Linked DNA regions of Neobacillus sp. PS2-9. The protein of the gene in region 1 binds, or shares a complex with, the protein of each later gene. Links are inferred from orthologs where the notes say so. Each region holds a gene or a part of one and is shown on either strand. Other genes may lie near its edges. The genes, in order: acpP and fabF.

Region 1 (7,730 bases):
AGTGCTAGATGGGATGGAGATGAAGGATGCTGAAATACCGGTTGTCATAAATGTTACAGCTCAACCTGTTAGTAATGCTTCTGAAATAAAGGATAAGTTAATCGAGCAGTTATATTCCCCAGTACAATGGGAGGATTCCGTTACTAAAATGATTGACCTTGGAGTCGATACTTTCATCGAGATTGGTCCTGGAAAAGTTCTGTCAGGATTAATCAAAAAAATTGATAAAACAGTTAAGACATACGCAGTAACTGATGAGGAAAGTGCAATGGCAGTAATGGAAGCCTTAAAGGAGGAAAAACTATGAGTTTAGCAGGGAAGGCAGCGCTTGTTACCGGAGCATCAAGAGGAATCGGCAGGGAAATTGCTCTTGAGCTGGCAAGACAAGGAGCAAATGTTGCAGTAAATTTTTCTGGTAGCGAAGCAAAAGCAAATGAAGTAGTTGATGAAATTAAAGCCCTCGGCAGAGATGCTGTGGCGATAAAATGTGATGTTTCAAATACAGTAGAAGTGACTGAAATGGTTAAAGCATCGATTGACCGCTTTGGTAAACTAGACATCCTCATAAATAACGCGGGTATTACAAGGGACAACCTTTTAATGCGAATGAAAGAAGAAGAATGGGATGATGTAATTAATACTAACCTTAAAGGTGTATTCCTTTGTACAAAAGCGGTAACAAGACAAATGATGAAACAACGAGTGGGCCGCATCATTAATATTGCTTCCGTTGTTGGTGTAAGTGGGAATCCAGGGCAAGCTAACTATGTAGCTGCAAAAGCGGGAGTTATTGGCTTAACAAAAACAACTGCTAAGGAATTAGCGTCACGTAATATTACAGTGAATGCAGTTGCTCCAGGGTTTATTACTACTGATATGACAGATAAATTATCTGAGGAAGTAAAAGCGGAAATGTTAAAACAGATTCCGTTAGCAAGATTAGGAGAAGCTAAGGATATCGCTAAAATCACTGCTTTCATAGCTTCTGATGACTCATCGTATATTACAGGCCAAACCTTCCATGTAAATGGCGGTATGGTAATGTAATGAAGTGAATTACTGTTTCTGAACAGTAATCTAATTTTAATCAAAAACAACATTTATTATTTTATTGAAATACACTATAATAGCTTGAGGGGAGGTGAACGAGCATGGCAGAGGTATTAGAACGTGTTACAAAAATCATCGTTGACCGCTTAGGTGTTGATGAGTCTCAAGTAAAGCTTGAAGCTTCTTTTAAAGATGATCTTGGCGCTGATTCCCTTGACGTAGTTGAACTAGTAATGGAATTGGAAGATGAGTTCGATATGGAAATTTCTGACGATGATGCTGAAAAAATCAGCACTGTTGGTGATGCTGTTAATTACATAAATAGCAGTAAGTAATCTCGTTAGATTTTATTCACAAAGCTCCGTTTTCAAACGGAGCTTTATTCTGTATGATAGAACTTGGTAGAGTAAACTATCTGCCAAGTTTCTTTGCGTTTTCAAAGAAATTTTTTTAAACTCATAATAGGCAATGTCTGTAAACTAAATGCAAGGTGGAGACTTTATGCGCAAAAACGGTAAAGAAAAAGAGTTGAACAATCGCGCAAAGGAAAATCAATTTAAGGATTTTCAAACGACAATTGGAATTACTATTGAAAATGAAAAATTACTAAAGCAAGCTTTTACTCATTCATCCTATGTGAATGAGCATCGCAGAAAGCCTTTCGAGGATAATGAAAGACTTGAATTTTTAGGAGATGCTGTACTGGAGCTAACTGTTTCTCAATTTCTTTTTAAGAAATATCCTACCATGACAGAAGGAGAATTAACGAAACTAAGAGCAGCCATTGTGTGTGAGCCATCACTCGTTTCTTTTGCTAATGAGCTTAAGTTTGGTAATCTCATTTTGTTGGGAAAAGGGGAAGAAATGACAGGCGGAAGAGAACGCCCTGCTTTATTAGCGGATGTGTTTGAGGCGTTCATAGGAGCTCTCTATTTAGATCAAGGAATTGATAAAGTCATTGAATTCCTTGAATTGATCGTTTTTCCTAAAATAAATGCTGGTGCTTTTTCTCATGTGATGGATTTTAAAAGTCAATTACAAGAACTCATCCAAAGAGATGGGACAGGTACATTAGAATACAAAGTCTTATTAGAAAAAGGTCCAGCACATAACAAGGAGTTTGTTTCCAAAGTGTCCTTAAATGGAGATGAACTGGGAGTAGGAACTGGGAAATCGAAAAAAGAAGCCGAACAGCATGCCGCCCAAATGGCACTGGACGTATTAAAAGCGAAAACAACCTAGAAATGTCAAAATGTTTGCAGGAGAAATCCCGGGTTGCATGGGGAGGATAATGAAATGTTTTTAAAACGGTTGGACATCATTGGATTTAAATCGTTCGCAGACCGCATTGGAGTTGATTTTGTTCCTGGGGTTACTGCTGTAGTGGGTCCCAATGGGAGTGGCAAAAGTAATATAACTGATGCGATCCGCTGGGTCCTAGGTGAACAGTCCGCTAAATCTTTACGAGGAAGTAAAATGGAAGATATCATTTTTGCCGGCAGTGATACTAGAAAAGCGCTGAATTTCGCTGAGGTATCACTGACATTGGATAATCAAGACCAAGGAATCGGGTTAGATTACAATGAAGTAAGTGTGACCAGACGTGTCTCACGTTCAGGCGAAAGTGAATTTTACATTAACAAACAGCCCTGCAGGTTGAAGGATATTATCGATTTGTTTATGGATTCAGGTCTTGGCAGAGAAGCCTTTTCCATCATTAGTCAAGGAAAAGTAGAAGAAATATTAAACAGTAAAGCTGAGGATCGCAGAACTATCTTCGAAGAAGCAGCTGGTGTTTTAAAATACAAAAACCGCAAGAAAAAAGCAGAGGTAAAATTATTTGAAACACAGGATAATTTAAACCGAGTGAATGATATTTTACACGAACTGGAAAGTCAGGTAGAGCCGCTTAAAATTCAAGCATCGATGGCTAAGGATTTTCTGGAGAAAAAAGAAGAACTAGAAAAAATAGAAGTAGCATTAACTGTGTTTGAAATTGAAGATCTACACCAGAAATGGGAAAACCTTTCTAAACAACTAGAAGAACATCAGCAGGAAGAGTTAAAGCTATCATCAGATTTGCAGGTCAAAGAAGCTAAAATAGTTGAAACAAGAGACCGAATTTCTGCATTAGACGAATCGATTACAGACCTGCAAAATGTTTTACTTCATGCAAGTGAAGAACTTGAAAAGCTCGAAGGTCGTAAAGAAGTATTGAAGGAACGGAAAAAGAATGCTGCTCATAACAAGGAACAGCTGAAAACGAATATCACTGAGTTGACAGAAAAAATCAGCCAGCTTCAAAAAAATAGGGACATGCAGGCAGAGTCAGTTAAAGAACTAGGTGAACAGGTTCATTCATTACAGGCCGAACTAAAGGAAAAACAAGAAAAGCTACAACTTTTCACCGAAAATATAGAAGAAAAAATTGATAGCTTAAAAAGTGAATATATTGAGCTACTCAATCAGCAGGCTGGTGCTAAAAATGAATTGAAATATATTGACCAGCAATTGGAGCAACAAGAGAGAAAAAGCTCGCGTCTTGATTCAGAGAATACGAAATACATTCAAGAACGACAAATTGCTCAATCCAAGATGGAGCAAATTCAATCTTTATTAGCAGATTTTCAAAAACAATTAGCAGACCAAGTGGTAGCATTTCGCGATCAACAGCGAAAGCTTGAAACGGTAAAAAATAATTATGAAAAACAAGAAAAGATGCTGTATCAAGCCTATCAGCTGCTTCAACAGGCAAAATCAAGAAAAGAAATGCTCGAAGAAATGGAAGAAGATTATTCCGGGTTCTTCCAAGGGGTTAAAGAGGTTCTAAAGGCAAGGGATCATAAGCTAAAGGGAATTGAAGGCGCAGTAGCAGAATTAGTTACCGTTCCAAAAGAATATGAAACAGCACTCGAAACAGCTTTTGGAGGTGCCCTTCAGCATATAGTTGTTGATACCGAGCAAAATGCACGGACAGCGATCCAATATTTAAAACAACATTCTTATGGACGAGCAACCTTCTTACCGCTTAGCGTTATTAAAGGCAGGCCTTTATCCGCTGCACAATTATCGTCCATTCAAAATCATCCATCCTTGATTGGAACTGCTGTCAGCATTGTTAAATTTGAATCAAGGTATGCTGAGGTAATGAATAACTTATTAGGTAATGTTGTGATTACAAAAGACCTGAAGGGTGCCAATGAATTGGCAAAAATCCTTCAGTACCGCTGTCGTTTGGTCACGCTTGAGGGGGATATTGTTAATCCTGGTGGTTCCATGACGGGTGGTGCGGTTAAACAAAAGACATCCTCTCTATTAACTAGAAAAGGTGAACTAGAAGATTTAAAAGCCAAATTGGTTATTATGGAGGAAAAAACAGCTAGTCTAGAAAAAACGGTTAAATCCTTAAAAGAAGAAGTTCAACTGACTGATCAACAGCTAGATGAAATTCGGAAAAATGGGGAAGAATTGAGACTTAACGAGCAGGCTGTAAAGGGAGAACTGCGTGAAGCTGAGCTTGGAGTAAAAAATATTAACGAGCGATTAGCGATATATGACCTTGAAAAAGGACAGTTTTCTGATGAAAAGAACGGCTTACTAAAACGAAAAGACGAATTATTTAATGCGCTAGAAACCTATCAAGTAAATGTTACAGAACTGGATACCCAAATTGTTAAATTAACAGAACAAAAAACCAGTGATTTAACTTCAAAAGAAACTTTGACGAATGAAATAAATGATTTAAAGGTAGAGTTTGCTTCTAAAAACGAGCAATTTACGAATATAAAAGAGAGATTTACGCTTACGATTGAGGACTTAGAAGAAAGCGAAAAAAAGCTAGCTCTTTATACGGAGGACCTTAGCCTATTGTCTTCAGAAATGACAAACAGTTCATCAGGTGAGGAGCAGCTTGAGACTGCAGCTAAGTTGAAGCAGCAAGACAAAGAAGCCACACTACAGCTTATTACTGCTAGAAGACAGGAACGATTGTCCTTAGTGGATGTTCTTGAAGACATGGAATTAGAAGCTAAAGAGTTGAAAAGACTTCATAAAGGAATGATCGTGGTATTAAAGGATGAGGAAGTCAAAATCAATCGACTTGATGTCGAGCTTGAAAATCGACTGACACATCTTCGAGAAGAATATTTATTGTCATTTGAAGGGGCGAAGGAACAATATCCATTAACAATTCCTGTTGAGGAAGCACGGAAAAAGGTCAAGCTCATCAAACTTGCCATTGAAGAACTAGGAAGTGTGAATCTTGGTGCAATTGAAGAATATGAGCGTGTATCTGAGCGATATGAGTTTTTAAATGAGCAAAAGTCCGATCTCCAGGAAGCAAAAGATACCCTTTACCAGGTGATTGAAGAAATGGATATAGAGATGAAGAAACGCTTCGAACAAACCTTCAATGGAATTCGTGAGCACTTCGAACCAACCTTCCGAGCTCTTTTCGGTGGAGGAAGAGCGGATTTAGTTCTAACAGTACCCGAAGATTTATTAAATACCGGGGTAGAAATCGTTGCTCAACCTCCTGGGAAGAAGCTGCAGAATTTGGGACTCCTTTCAGGTGGAGAACGTGCATTAACTGCTATAGCCTTACTATTTTCTATCTTAAAGGTACGACCTGTTCCATTTTGTATCCTTGATGAGGTGGAAGCGGCCCTAGATGAAGCCAATGTCTACCGTTTTAGCCAATATTTAAAGCAATATAGCAAGGAAACACAATTTATCGTGATAACCCACCGGAAAGGAACCATGGAAGAAGCAGATGTCCTTTATGGAGTAACTATGAAGGAATCAGGCGTATCCAAACTAGTATCTGTCCGATTAGAAGAAACAAAGGAACTCGTAGAATCTTAATTTTAGACTAAATTAAAGCATTATGTTGATTTAACACACCTGTTGATTGGAGCGGAAGGCGCGAAGACTCCTGTGGGAGTATGGTTCAGGGGAGACCCCGCAGGCGTTTTTCGCCTAGGAGGCTCGCCGAAACACCCACGAACCGCTCGTGCCTGGAGCGGAAATCAACAGATCAGTTTAACAAAGTTAATTTAAAAGGAAGTGGTAGAATGAGTTTTTTTAAAAAACTAAAAGAGAAAATTACGAAATCAACAGATTCCGTAACCGAAAAGTTTAAAGAAGGCTTAACGAAAACAAGAGACAATTTCTCAGGAAAAGTAAACGACCTTGTAGCAAGATATCGAAAAGTCGACGAAGACTTCTTTGAAGAATTAGAAGAGATATTAATTCAAGCAGATGTCGGCTTTGATACAGTAATGCGATTAATTGAAGAATTAAAGACGGAAGTAAAACGCAGAAATATTCAGGATCCACAGGAAGTTCAGAGTGTTATTTCTGAAAAGCTAGTAGACATCTATAATTCTGGAGAAGAACAATCCTCTAAATTAAATATTCAAGAGGAAGGCTTAACTGTTATTTTGTTTGTCGGGGTCAATGGTGTTGGAAAAACGACCACAATTGGCAAACTTGGACATAAATTTAAGAGTGAAGGCAAAAAGGTTTTAATGGCAGCAGGGGACACTTTCCGTGCTGGTGCGATTGAACAGTTAGAAGTATGGGGTGATAGAGTCGGAGTGGAAGTCATCAAGCAGGCAGAAGGTTCCGACCCGGCAGCCGTTATGTACGATGCCATCCAGGCGGCAAAATCCCGTCAGGCAGATATTTTACTTTGCGACACTGCAGGCCGCCTGCAAAACAAAGTAAACTTAATGAAAGAGTTAGAAAAGGTGAAGCGTGTCATTGAACGGGAAGTACCAGGTGCACCACATGAAGTCATTTTAGTTCTCGATGCTACGACTGGACAAAATGCTCTCATCCAGGCAAAGACCTTTAAAGAAGTGACGAATGTAAGTGGAATCGTTCTTTCTAAGCTAGACGGTACGGCAAAGGGCGGTATTGTTCTTGCGATTCGTAATGAATTGAAAATTCCTGTAAAATTTGTCGGTCTGGGTGAAAAAATGGATGATCTTCAAGAGTTTGATGCGGAGAAATACGTGTATGGACTCTTTGCGGATCAGGTAGAGCAAACCGAATAATGGATGTAAAGGTATTATCTTGACAGAAAGTGCGTGACTGTGTAAACTACTCTTGTAAAGGCTTTTCACTTAACATGATATTGGAGGGATAGGCATGCTTGAAAAAACAACACGAATGAATTATCTTTATGATTTTTATTATTCGTTGTTAACGCCAAAGCAGCAAAGCTATATGTCTCTCTATTATTTAGATGATTATTCTCTTGGTGAAATTGCCGATGAGTATGACGTAAGCCGTCAGGCCGTTTATGATAATATTAAACGGACGGAAGCCATGCTCGAGGAGTATGAGGAAAAGCTCCTATTATTCCGAAAATTTCAAGAGCGGGCAAGTTTAATTAGACATCTGAACGAATTGCTTAATGAAGAGAACCCTTCAAAGCAAGCAATGTTAGAAACCGTTGCTGAGCTTGAGAAATTAGATTAGGAGGCGGCATACATGGCATTTGAAGGATTAGCCGACCGACTGCAGAATACAATCCAAAAGATCCGTGGAAAGGGAAAGGTCTCTGAAGCGGATGTAAAAGAAATGATGCGTGAAGTTCGTCTTGCATTATTAGAAGCAGACGTAAATTTTAAAGTCGTTAAAGATTTTGTTAAAAAAGTAAGTGAACGATCTGT
Region 2 (7,899 bases), 360 kb from region 1 along the record:
ACTTCATCACACATTTCTGCAACTACACCTAAATCATGTGTAATCAAAATAACGGACATATCATTTACAGATTGGATGTCTTTTAAAAGTTCCAATATTTGTGCCTGCACCGTAACATCAAGCGCAGTAGTTGGCTCATCCGCAATTAATAGCTTAGGCTGACAGGCAATGGCAATTGCAATCATGACCCTTTGTCTCATTCCACCTGACAATTGATGGGGATATTCGTCCACAATTTTTTCAGGTCGAGAGATCCCTACACTCTTTAAAAGAGCTATTGCTTTTTGACGAGCCTCTTGTTTTGAAATCTTCATATGATTGAAAAGGACTTCTTGCAGCTGATAGCCAATCGTAAATACTGGGTTTAAAGATGTCATTGGCTCTTGGAAAATCATTGACACGTCTTTTCCACGAATTTTATTTATTTGTGATTCATTCATTTTCTCAAGATTTACACCATCGAAAATGATTTCACCCGATTTTACTTTTCCAATTCCTTTTGGAAGTAGCTTCATAATTGATAGACTCATAACAGATTTACCACAGCCAGATTCACCCACAACCCCCACAATTTGTCGTGGCTTTACAGTGAAAGATACATTATCTACTGCGTTATAATCAGTACCCTCAATATCAAAGGCTGTCTCTAAATTTCTCACTTCGAGCAATGGTGCCTCTTTGAGTAACGATTTTTTTATGCTCATAGTACACCTTCTTACTTTTTTGGATTATTCTGTGAATTCGTTATATTCTAATAAAATTCTATTACTGAATTGTTACAATTGCAAGACTTTTTTACAATCTTGATAATTTTCAATCTAGTGAAAACAAAAAAAGCCTGATTTAACAGGCTTTTTCATCTTCCACTATTTTGCTTTATTGACAAATTTGTCAGCTGGTATCTCAAATGATAGTTTTGTAGAATAATTATGATTTTTGTAATATTTATCAATAATGTTATATCCAACAGCATACCCTAGTAATTTAGGTACTCTTCCACCTCCAAATAATAGTTCGTCGTGAACTCTTTCATTCTTTTTTAACTCTAATTGTTTTTTTAGAAATTTATTCCAAAAATATGTTATTTCTTTTTCAGTATACATACTACACCAATCTGCTAAGTAATCCTCTCCACACTGCTTCAATACTGCATATTCAGCCAAACCTTCAATTACCAATGAATCTAATAGTGTATAATCCTCCATTTTTTTATTCATCTTACGGAGCCTGCATACATGATGATATTCATGGACAAACAATGCTTCTATCTCTTTGGCATCTTCATGGGAGGAAAGAAATAAAAACATTTTATCAGGAAAAGAAACTCCTCCCTTATTCCTGTCTGTTCTACTAAAAAGACTTCTAGACTGGGCTAAAGGAAAGAGAAAAACAGGTATGTCCGGACCATTCCATTTAACTTTATATTTAGCCAATAGACGTTCCACTTGGTCCCATACTTTCTGTTCATTCATTTCGTGGAGGAAATCCTTTGAAGATCTCGAAGGCTGATACATCCCAAAGTTTAATAATTGGTTGTAAATTTGTTTTGCTGTTTTCCCCTTGAAATACGGTTGCAGTTTTTCACATATTTTTATGGCATTATCAAAATCGGCCAATAACCAGCTGTCTGTTTTGATTACTCCCATACTTCTCCACCTCCTGTAAGCCCGCTTTAACCATTTTATGAATTGATTGACAAAGATGTTCTTTAACATTAGCAGTGGAGATGAAGGTATATAAGTTTTAATTGAAAAGAATGGTGTTTGGATTTTTAAAAAAAATGTATTTATTATTTAGTATTTACTGAGAGTCTGACATATTCGGACACGGCGACCAGTGAATTCATCTTAGCGTGTCCAAATCAACACTCGATTCGGACACGACCGCCTTTGAATCCATCTTAGCTGTCTAAATCAACACCCGATTCGGACACGATCGCCTTTGGATCCATCTTAGCTGTCCAAATCAACACCCGTTTTGGACACCATTGCCCCTGTATTCATCTTAGCTGTCCGAATCCTCACCTGATTCGGACATCATTGCCCTTGCATTCATCTTAGCTGTCCAAATCAACACTCGATTCGGACACGGTCGCCTTTGCATCCATCTTAGCTGTCCAAATCAACACCCGATTCGGACACGATTGCCTTTGCATCCATCTTAGCTGTCTAAATCAACACCCGATTCGGACACGATCACCTATGTATTCATCTTATCGTGTCCAAATCAACACCCGATTCGGACACGATCGCCTTTGGATCCATCTTAGCTGTCCAAATCAACACCCGTTTTGGACACCATTGCCCCTGTATTCATCTTAGCTGTCCGAATCCTCACCTGATTCGGACATCATTGCCCTTGCATTCATCTTAGCTGTCCAAATCAACACTCGATTCGGACACGGTCGCCTTTGCATCCATCTTAGCTGTCCAAATCAACACCCGATTCGGACACGACCGCCTTTGAATCCATCTTAGCTGTCTAAATCAACACCCGATTCGGACACGATCACCTATGTATTCATCTTATCGTGTCCAAATCAACACCCGATTCGGACACGATCGCCTTTGGATCCATCTTAGCTGTCCAAATCAACACCCGTTTTGGACACCATTGCCCCTATATTCATCTTAGCTGTCCGAATCCTCACCTGATTCGGACATCATTGCCCTTGCATCCATCTTAGCTGTCTAAATCAACACCCGATTCGGACACCATTCCCTTGTATTCATCATAGCTGTCCGAATCCTCACCTGATTCGGACATCATTGCCCTTGCATTCATCTTAGCTGTCCAAATCAACACCCGATTCGGACACGATCGCCTTTGGATCCATCTTAGCTGTCCAAATCAACACCCGTTTTGGACACCATTGCCCTTGTATTCATCTTAGCTGTCCGAATCCTCACCTGATTCGGACACAACTGCCCTTGAACTCATCAAAGCAGTTCTTATGTATTCACAACCACGAAATTTTCTACTTACTATATTTATACATACATGAAAAATACCACAGTATTAAGGACTGTGGTCTAACAGAAAAATCGACCAGACATTTTATCTGGTCGACCTAAAGTTTTTATTCGTATTTTTTAAATACAATGGTTGCGTTGTGTCCACCGAAGCCAAGTGAGTTGCTCATAGCTGCCTTGATTTCTTGTGAACGGGCTTTATTTACTACATAGTCCAAATCACATTCAGGATCCGGAGTTTCATAATTAATGGTTGGTGGGAGTATGCTATCTCTCATCGCTAATACGGTAAAGATCGCTTCCACTCCACCTGCAGCTCCTAACAGATGGCCTGTCATCGATTTGGTTGAACTCATCGCAAGATTATAAGCATGCTCTCCAAATACTTCCTTAACCGCAAGTGTTTCAAATTTATCATTATATTCAGTACTAGTACCATGTGCGTTAATATAATCAATGTCTTGAGGTTGTAATCCACCATCATTAATGGCCATTTTCATTGCTCGAGCACCGCCTTCACCACCTGGTGCAGGGGCAGTGATATGATAAGCATCACCTGTTGCTCCATAACCGACGATTTCAGCATAGATTTTAGCTCCTCGTGCAAGGGCATACTCTAACTCTTCCAAAATAATGATACCTGCCCCTTCACCCATGACGAAGCCATCCCGGTTTTTATCAAATGGTCTGCTTGCTGTTTGAGGATCAGGATTTGTAGAGAGTGCTGTATTGGCACAGAACCCAGCAACAGACATTTTTGTGATTGGTGCTTCAGCGCCACCTGTTACCATAACATCCGCATCACCACGCTGAATAACTTTAAATGCATCTCCAATGGAATTCGTTCCAGTTGCACATGCTGTAACTGTACATGAATTAAATCCTCTTGCACCGAGGGTAATTGACACCTGACCAGTTGCCATATCTGGAATTAGCATTGGGACAAAGAATGGACTAACCCGCTTGTATCCCCTTTTTTGGAAGGTTTCATATTGTTGTTCGAATGTTTCCATTCCTCCAATACCAGACCCGATCCACACACCCACACGTTCTGAATTCTCTTCATTAATAGTTAGATTGGCGTCCTTAACTGCCATTAATGCACTCGCAACTGCATATTGTGTAAAACGATCCATTTTTCGCGCTTCTTTTCTATCCATAAACACTTCGGGATTAAAATCTTTTAACTCAGCAGCCACTTTAGCTGGATATTCGTCCGCATTGACTCTAGTCAGTGGACCAATACCTGATTTCCCCTCAATAATCCCTTTCCATGTTGTTTCAACATCGTTACCAAGCGGTGTCACCGCTCCAACGCCTGTTACTACAACTCTACGCTTGTTCATTTGTACATCTCCTTTTCAACAATCATTTCCCTTTTTTGTAATAGTAAATGTTATTTTCAAGCAATTCAACTTGCATAGATACTAGTAAGTATCCTTATACGCTAATCTTTATTTCCCCCAACGTATAGCAATAGCTCCCCATGTCAAGCCACCACCAAAGCCTACCATGACAATAACATCATCATCTTTAAGTTTTCCTGCCTCCAATTCCTCCACAATAGAAATAGGAATGGATGCAGCTGATGTATTACCATATTTATGAACGGTTTTGGACATTTTTTCAACAGGTAGTTCTAATCTTTGTCTGGATGCTTCCATGATACGAATATTCGCTTGATGCGGTATTAAGAAATCAACATCCTCTTTAGTTAAACCTGCCTTCTCAAGAACGTGTAAACTGCTTTCTCCCATTTGTCTAACAGCAAACTTAAATACTTCTCTACCATTCATAATGATATATTCGTCTTGGTATAAATGCTTTGCTCCTGTACCATCAGCCCCTAGCTCAAAGGACAAAATTCCACGGTTTTCTGAAACTGGACCTAAGATGGCAGCACCAGCGCCATCTCCAAAAAGGACAGCTGTATTTCGGTCATTCCAGTCTGTAACTTTTGAAAGCTTTTCAACACCAACGACTAGAACATATTTATATACTTCAGTTTCAATAAACTGCTTTCCAGTAACCATGCCATACATAAAACCGGCACATGCTGCACTAATATCCATTGCAGCAGCCTTCGTTGCACCTAGTTTCTCTTGAATTCGACAAGCAACTGAAGGAAATGGTGTATCAGGTGTTACCGTAGCTACCAAGATTAAATCGATCTCCTCAGCTGTAATCCCGGCATGTTTGATAGCCTCTTGAGCTGCTGCAAACGCCATATCTGAGGTATCCACATCATCCGCAGCAATTCTCCGCTCTTCAATGCCTGTTCTGGTACGAATCCATTCATCAGAGGTATCCATTATTTTCTCTAAATCCTGATTAGTGACTATCTTCTCTGGTAAATACCTACCAATTCCGACAATACCAGCTCTCACACGTTCCATCTCCTTTTTAACTAACTCTTTATCAAAAATTAATATCAATTATTATGACTTGGTACTAATTTTATCAAATAGACCCCATTTTAAGCAACTGTTTCTTCTTTTATATTCTCCGCTAATGTACATTCCAATTATTTGTTTAGTCATATTCTAAAATTAAGAGGAAATGAAATGGAGGATGCAGGTATGGAAGAACGGAAGAACGAGGAGAGAAAAGAGTCAGACCGTTTTACCAGTTTAATGTTTGGCCCTGGTAGACATCAACCCCGTCAGGATCATCAGACACAGGAACCATCTCGTCAGCAATCTACGATTGATTATGAAGAACTAATGAACAATATTGATACATTAATGGAATCTATGAAGGGATTTAAACCCTTATTTCAAAAAGTATATCCCTATATCGAACAATTATGGAAAAAGAAATAAGGCTGACTCATAGATGGTCAGCCTTTTCATCATTAAGATTGCTTCAATTCACTTAAGGCACTTTCTCTTCCTAATTCATATGCCTCTTCCATTACTTTAGTAAATAGGTTCATAAATGGTTGGATTAATTCCATAGATAATTCAACCCCAGCCTGATCCAATTGTTCCTTTGCCTCTGGTAAATACTTCATCGCGATTTGCATAAATTGTAATGTGTGATCTTGATTGTTCATTATGTACTCCTTTAATAATATTATTTAGGCAATTTGCCTGTTTCCTTGTAATCCTCTATATGCTTGTTCATTTGCTGAATGAACTCTTTCTTAACTAAAGGGCTGTACTTTCCAAGTGAGATGACGTTATCATGAAAGTCAAAGGAAAGATTACCTGATTTTAGTTCGCCTTTATTGTATTGATCTGCCACTTTTTCATATAATTTATCAACCTGTTGAATCGTACTTGTTAAAACGGTAGATTCTCCTAGGTCTGACTGGTCTGAAACGTAGCCAATAACAAAAAGGCCTTGTTCCTTTACTCGTTCAATTACCGGAACGTTATAACCATCGCCTGCAGGATACACCACATCCACTCCATTTTCCAACATACGATCAACTAATTGGATTGCCTTAGTTTCATCATCCCAATTTCCGACATATTCTATGCTCACATGAGTTTGATTATTTTCAGCTAGAGCTCCCTGGTAAAACCCTTCAATTTCTGGTTGCCACTCATAAGCAGCCAACACTCCTACTTTATGTTGTTTTGACATATGAGCAGCAACCATCCCTCCAAAAAAGCCCATTGCATGCGCTTTAAAGTTAAGACTCGTTGTATTTGAATTCTTTGCATCCCCATTAAAGCTGACAAAGTGAATTTTCGGATAGTCTTTAGAGATTTTATTAAAGTACTCAGCATATTCTGCTCCATGACCAAAGATTAGGTTAACCCCTTTTTGGTCAAACTCTTCGACCGCGCGTTTAACCACGGCTTCCGAATTCATTCCTTCTTTATAAAATACATCAACATTAAATTTTGATTGTATTTTTAACATTCCTTTAAATCCCTTTGTTCCCCATACTTGATCATTTACCGTCTCAGGAACTAGCAAGCCTACCTTTTTCAATTTCCCTGTAGACTTTGTTTCCCCACAAGCTCCAAGTAAAAGAAGACATAAAAGAATGATTCCGAAACGCTTTAGCATTCCATGCAACTCCTTAATACATCGGTCATATCTCCAACGATTTCTTTTATCATTTTCATATTGTAAACATTAAGCTATGCGAAAGGACCGTTTTTCCCTTAATTCTACTCTTTGTATTATAAAATGAAAAGACACATTTTTCCTTTTTATAAATTCCCCTGAAATAAACGACGTACATGCTCTACTTGCTGAGTTATAGAATCCGCGATTGGAGTGATGTGCCGAACAGGTACTGTTACTATTTGTTTGTCAATTTTCACAGGCTCCGATACGTTCTTTATAGAAAGGTTTTCATCAATCTGAAGGTACGCCGCGCACTCAGACCAATAATCTTTTTTACCACTTTGTAACACGTATTTACCTGGCCTCTCTGATTCTACCATTGCAAAAATAGATTCCACTGCATCACATACAAAAAGAGTATCCTCTGTCCATTCTCGGTCACCTTTTTGTATTTCTACCTTTTGTATTTTTGAAAGTATGGATTGTTGAAAAAGGAACGTCTCTGGCTGCCAAGGGCCATAGATAGCTGGCAGATAAAAAACATGCATGCTCTCCGCTATACGACTAACCTGTTCTAAAAAACCCTCTAATTGTCTTTCATTATTAGAACCAAGCTCTTGAATCGGAAGCAAACAAACGATTTCGAGATTCTTATTATTTTTCTCGATATAATCCGCTATCGGTTTCATAACTCTCTTCTTTAGGAAGTGGGATCCTTTTTTCAGCATGTATTGGTCATAGATTGAAAAGACAAGTACAGTTTTTGACTTTTCCAGTTCTCTCTCCTTTTCCCACTTAGAGAATGATTGTTCCGTAAAATTTGCATTTCGTCCTACCTCGAGTCTTTTCTCCTCATAGAATGAAATTTTGTCTTTATCCTCAAAAGAAATACCCACCACTT

What was found.
Region 2: the proteins of acpP (region 1) and fabF are in contact, whole or in part, in a solved structure (PDB 6OKG), measured with the Escherichia coli proteins. The link is inferred for Neobacillus sp. PS2-9 from one-to-one orthologs.

Annotation. Positions count from the first base shown.
Region 1 is NZ_CP133269.1:3,585,589-3,593,318, reverse strand. What follows is about bases 1-2,768. They hold acpP (acyl carrier protein), read left to right. Parts: upstream 1-1,151; coding sequence 1,152-1,385; downstream 1,386-2,768. Other genes in these bases: smc (chromosome segregation protein SMC), read left to right, coding at 2,347-2,768; rnc (ribonuclease III), read left to right, coding at 1,552-2,292; fabG (3-oxoacyl-[acyl-carrier-protein] reductase), read left to right, coding at 304-1,047; fabD (ACP S-malonyltransferase), read left to right, coding at 1-307. Outside these bases: more of smc, read left to right, coding at 2,769-5,913; signal recognition particle-docking protein FtsY, read left to right, coding at 6,123-7,109; RCG25_RS18010 (putative DNA-binding protein), read left to right, coding at 7,204-7,536; ffh (signal recognition particle protein), read left to right, coding at 7,549-7,730. UniProt on the Escherichia coli protein: Carrier of the growing fatty acid chain in fatty acid biosynthesis.
Region 2 is NZ_CP133269.1:3,951,144-3,959,042, forward strand. Bases 2,200-5,136 are described here. They hold fabF (beta-ketoacyl-ACP synthase II), read right to left. Parts: upstream 4,319-5,136; coding sequence 3,080-4,318; downstream 2,200-3,079. Other genes in these bases: RCG25_RS19835 (beta-ketoacyl-ACP synthase III), read right to left, coding at 4,427-5,136. Outside these bases: RCG25_RS19820 (ABC transporter ATP-binding protein), read right to left, coding at 1-704; RCG25_RS19825 (DUF2268 domain-containing putative Zn-dependent protease), read right to left, coding at 867-1,646; more of RCG25_RS19835, read right to left, coding at 5,137-5,359; RCG25_RS19840 (hypothetical protein), read left to right, coding at 5,537-5,794; RCG25_RS19845 (ComZ family protein), read right to left, coding at 5,827-6,027; RCG25_RS19850 (BMP family ABC transporter substrate-binding protein), read right to left, coding at 6,048-6,995; RCG25_RS19855 (hypothetical protein), read right to left, coding at 7,142-7,899. UniProt on the Escherichia coli protein: Involved in the type II fatty acid elongation cycle. Catalyzes the elongation of a wide range of acyl-ACP by the addition of two carbons from malonyl-ACP to an acyl acceptor.